Regions from separate parts of the Dietzia sp. 111N12-1 genome, predicted to be linked through region 1. Evidence: riboswitches for the same ligand, from Rfam matches in the RefSeq annotation. Region 1 holds a riboswitch; the other holds the start of a gene.
What was found. A riboswitch is a leader RNA that binds a small molecule or an ion and turns the genes downstream of it on or off. The one in region 1 is predicted to bind cyclic di-AMP.
Positions count from the first base shown of each region.

Region 2: another riboswitch for cyclic di-AMP. It lies ahead of AYO52_RS04335 (C40 family peptidase); the one in region 1 lies ahead of AYO52_RS02430 (transglycosylase family protein).

Region 1 covers NZ_LSSV01000013.1:93,416-95,799, forward strand. Annotated here, with positions in the region: gene AYO52_RS02415 (DUF2771 family protein) at 1-151, shown strand, start outside; gene AYO52_RS19165 (cold-shock protein) at 160-561, opposite strand; gene AYO52_RS02425 (hypothetical protein) at 677-964, shown strand; cyclic di-AMP (ydaO/yuaA leader) riboswitch at 1,146-1,302, shown strand; gene AYO52_RS02430 (transglycosylase family protein) at 1,311-1,943, shown strand; gene AYO52_RS02435 (hypothetical protein) at 2,059-2,259, opposite strand; gene AYO52_RS02440 (helicase-associated domain-containing protein) at 2,362-2,384, shown strand, end outside.
Region 2 covers NZ_LSSV01000023.1:13,578-15,961, forward strand. Annotated here, with positions in the region: gene AYO52_RS04325 (DEDD exonuclease domain-containing protein) at 1-819, opposite strand, end outside; gene AYO52_RS04330 (hypothetical protein) at 983-1,192, shown strand; cyclic di-AMP (ydaO/yuaA leader) riboswitch at 1,272-1,420, shown strand; gene AYO52_RS04335 (C40 family peptidase) at 1,433-2,044, shown strand.

The DNA.
Region 1 (2,384 bases):
GCCGGGCCAGCTGCTGGTGCCCGTGACCACCCCGGAGGAGGGCCGGATCGACGGCCTCGCCATCCGTGCGGTCGCGATCGTCTATGCCGCTGACGGGTCGGAGTCGATCCTCAACGGCGAGTGGTCGGTGCGCTTCACCTACGCCGACTGATCCGTGGGTCAGGCGTCCAGCTCGCGCGCGACCGCGCGGAGCACCGACGCCACCCGGCCCGAGACCTTGGCCTCCGGACGGTGACCACGGCGCAACTCGGGCTGGACGGTCGACTCGAGCACCTTGATCATGTCCTCGACCATCCCGTGCAGCTCGTCCGCCGAACGTCGGGGCCCGCTCCTCGGGGCCCGCTCCTCCGCGACCGTCGGCTCGTCGTGGACCACCACGCGCAACGCCTGGGGGCCGCGGCGCCCGGAGACCATGTCGAACTCCACGCGCTGGCGCGGACGCAGCGTCTCGACCCCTGCGGGGAGCGCCTCGGAGCGCACGTAGACATCCTCGCCGCCCTCCTGGGACAGGAAGCCGAAGCCCTTCTCCGCGTCGTACCACTTGACCTTGCCGCTGGGCACCGCGAACCACCTTCCGACCGGACGCGGCATACGCGACCGACAACCATGACTGATGCCCCGAGACTACCCTCGTGCGCGTTGGTGCCCACCGCGAGGCTAGCGGTAACCTCCCCGTGTGACCGCCGACGATCGACGCCCCGCCGACGACCCCTGGACACCTGACGCCGCGGCGTCCACCCGGGCAGCCGACCCCGTGCGGCCACGACGCCGGGGCCTGTTCGTGACGGCGCTCGTCATCTTCACGATCGGGGTGCTGTTCACCGTCGCGGCGGCGCTGACCCCGTTCGTGCTCGGCCGCGACGCGCCGACCCTCCTGTATCTCGGCGCGATGCTGTTCACGCCGGTCGGGTTCCTACTGGGGCTGCTCTACGCCATCCTCGGCTCGCGACCGCCCTCGGTGTGATCAACCACACCCTCCCGCGAACACCGCTGGTAACGAGCCGATAACGGCACGCACGTCAGACCCAGACTGCCTCGGTTTATTTCAGAATGGTGACGATCCGGCATCGGACCGCTACAGTTTCGTAGCAGACTCGTCAGCGAGTCGGCATCGGACGCACCTACCGAACCCCGCCCAGCGGCCGATGCCACAGTGACCATTACCCGGGCGGGGACGGGGGACCCGACAGGGCCCACCACGGCCCGGCGACCGATGGTCGCCTTGGGGTGAAGCCGCCACCGGCGGCCGGACGCACTCGTCCGAACCCGACAGCTCACCCCGTAGGCACAGAGTGAAAAGGACTGACGACATGACCTCTTACACCGGACGCCACCGTGCCGCCGCCTCCTCAGCGCCCAGGAACGCTGTGAAGGTCGTCCTCGCGGGCACCGCGTTCTCCGCCGCCGGCCTGGCCCTCGCGCCGGCCGCCAACGCCGCCCCCGACTCCGACTGGGACCGCCTGGCCCAGTGCGAGTCCGGCGGCAACTGGGGCATCAACACCGGGAACGGCTACCAGGGCGGCCTGCAGTTCTCGCCGAGCACTTGGGCCGCCTACGGCGGTACGCAGTACGCCCCGACGGCCAACCAGGCCACGCGCGAGCAGCAGATCGCGATCGCCGAGAAGACCCTCGCCGGTCAGGGCTGGGGCGCCTGGCCCGCCTGCTCGGCCAAGCTGGGCCTGAACTCCGCGCCGACCCCGCGCGACCTGTCCAACCCGGCGCCCGCGCCGGCCCCGCGTGCCCACGCCCCGGCCGCGCCCGCCGCCCCGGAGGCGGTCACCGCCGCCGATCACGTGGCGACCCTGTCCTCCTTCGCCGAGGGCCGCGGCATCGTGCTGCCGATCGCCGACACCTACGAGGCCAACCGGGACGCCGTCGACGCCGCCTACGCCGGCAACCAGGACCTGGTGGACGGCTTCTTCGCCACCTACCTGGCCAACTGACGCGTCACCCGCGCAGCCCCGGTCCACGGACCACGAGGAAGGGCCGCCACCCCCTGCAGGGAGTGGCGGCCCTTCCTCGTGTGTGAGTGCGTCGCGGTGTGTGAGTGCGTCGCGCTCAGCGGGTGCGGACGGTCCTGTTGACCACCGTCTCCGGGTGGAGGTAGCCCAGCCGATGCTGCGGCAGCGGGAAGGTCTCCTGCCCGAAAGGGGACAGGCCTCCCGCGACCAGCGCGGCGAGTTCGGTCACCGGGTGCTCGCCGAACGAGGCGTCGGGCCATCCCGGGTTGTCATGGGTCAGATTCTTCTTGGCAGCCACGTGTCCAGTGTCTCACCTCGCGGGCGTCCCGTCAGCATCCGGGTCGTATCGGACCCGGACGGTCCTCACCGCCGCCGCGATCTCACTAGGCTGGGACGGATCATGCCGAGTTCCCGAGCCTCCTC
Region 2 (2,384 bases), on a different contig from region 1:
CAGCCCGACCATGGTGCGCATCCGTCCGCGCGTGTCACCGCCGGAGTAGTAGGACCGGGCCCGTCTGCGGACCGCGCCGGACGAGCCGACGTACAGGGCGCCACCGGCGTCGTCCCGGAACACGTAGACACCGGGCCCCTCGGTCAATGACCCGGTCATGGCGGCCCGCCGCCTCACCTCCGGGGAGAGGCGACCGTCGTAGGCCCGTAACTCCGACAGGGTCGAGACCCCGCAGTCGCCGACCCGCGAGATCAGTGCGTGGAGCACGTCGACCGTGGCGCGGGCGTCCTGCAGGGCCCGGTGATTGGGCTCCACGGTGGCCCCCAGGTGCGCGGCGAGGACTCCCAACCGGTGGCCTCGTGTCTCCCCGCGGTGCAGCACCCGCCTCGCGAGAGCCAGGGTGCAGACCGACGGGGGATCGGGCCACGGGTGCCCGGTCGACGCGGCGGCGGCCCGCAGGAACCCCAGGTCGAACCGCGCGTTGTGGGCGACGAGGACGGCCCCGCGGGAGAATTCGAGAAACGTCGACATCACCTCGCCGAGACTCGGGGCACCGACGAGGTCGTCCGGAGCTATCCCGGTCAGTCTGCTGATGTGGCCGGGCAGGGCACCGTCGATCGAGACGAACGTCGACAGCTCCGCCTGCACCTCGCCGCCCCGAACGCGTACCGCGCCGATCTCGGTGATCTCGTCGCTTCCGGTCCGGGTGCCCGTCGTCTCCAGGTCGACCACGACGAACGTGACGTCGGACAGCAGAGGCTCGAGATCGTCGAAAGCTGCCTGCACCCCGGTCGAGACGGGGGAGGGGGATCGGGGCATGCCGGAGACGGTAGCCCCGCCCTCCGACACGGCCGGCCCCGCCGTGGTTGTCGGACCTTGTCCCTAGGGTGCCCCGCAGTACGACCACCCCGGGCCCGGATCGCGGCTCGATAACGAACGGGCAACACGCCCAGGACGAAGTGTGAGGTAGATCATGTTCACGATGGACTGCGTGCGATGTCCCGCGGGGCCCGCCGCATGTGACGGGTGCATCATCGCCGTTCTCGACGCCGGAAAACCGCAGGTGGACGAGCTTTCTCCGGAGTCGTGCGGCTACGTTCTGGACCCGGAGGTCCGCGAGGCGATCGACATCCTCCGCGAGGTCGGAATGGTCTCCACGGTCGAGATTCTGGGGGCTGACGTCGCCGCGTGAGCGATGAACTGGACTTCGACGAGACGGTTTCGTAACCTTTTCGAGACCTCGGAAGTCATCGCCAGCCTGCCGGCGGGGAGCCGGGGTCACACCTAAGCGCCGAAGGGCGCACCGGGGAACCAGGATCCACTGGGGTGAATCGCACGAGGGCCTACAGGTCCGAAGCGTAGGACAGACTTCCGTGTCCGAACCCGTCAGCTAACCCGGTCGGTGCCGCAGGAAGAAAGAGGAACAATCTTCGTGGGAGCCCACAGCATCAAGACCAGCTCGACCGGCCGTCGTGTCGCCGCCGCAGGCCTGCTCGCAGCCGGGGCCGCTGTCGCCGGTTCCGGGACCGCCGCCGCCGCACCCATTACCGTCGACGTCCCCGTGGAGCTGCGGCTGCCCGGCGTGCCGAACCAGGTCTCGTTCGACCTGCCGGAGGGCATCGAGCTCCCGGCCGGCCTGGCCCAGGCCCAGGCCCAGGCGGCGCCCGTCGAGTTCGCCGCCCCCGCGCCAGTGGTCTCGACCGGCCAGCGCATCCTCGACGCCGCCACCACCCGGGTCGGCTCGCCCTACGTCTGGGGCGCTACCGGCCCCAACTCGTTCGACTGCTCCGGTCTGACCTCGTGGGCCTACAAGGAGGCGGGGATCTCCATCCCGCGCACCAGCCAGGCCCAGATCGGCGGCGGCACCCAGGTCTCCAAGGCCGACCTGCAGCCCGGCGACATCGTCGCCTTCTACAGTGGCGCCAGCCACGTCGGGATCTACGCCGGCAACGGCCAGGTCGTCCACGCCCCGTACTCGGGCACCTCGGTGAGCTACGCGCCGGTGGACTCCATGCCGTTCTACGGTGCGACCCGCTACTACTGAGTCGGGTCGCTCCCCGAACCTCCGCAGACCCCGTCGGCGTCCGGTCTCGAACCGGTCACCGGCGGGGTCTGTCGTCTGTAACATCCCCTCTCGGGTACCCGATTCCACCGTAGGCGTCGGCTGGGCGCCCGCGCCCTGCGTGACCCGGATCCGAGAGTTCGACGACACCAGATGACCCGCAGCCTCAGGGTGCTCGCGATCGCAGCGACCGTGACCACCTCGTTGACCCTCGGTCCCGCGCCGGCCGGAGCGCAGACCACCACCCCGGACCGGTCGTCGCCAACCGCGACCACGGCGCCTGTCCCGGGTCCGGTTACCCCGCCTGATCAGGTGTCGACTT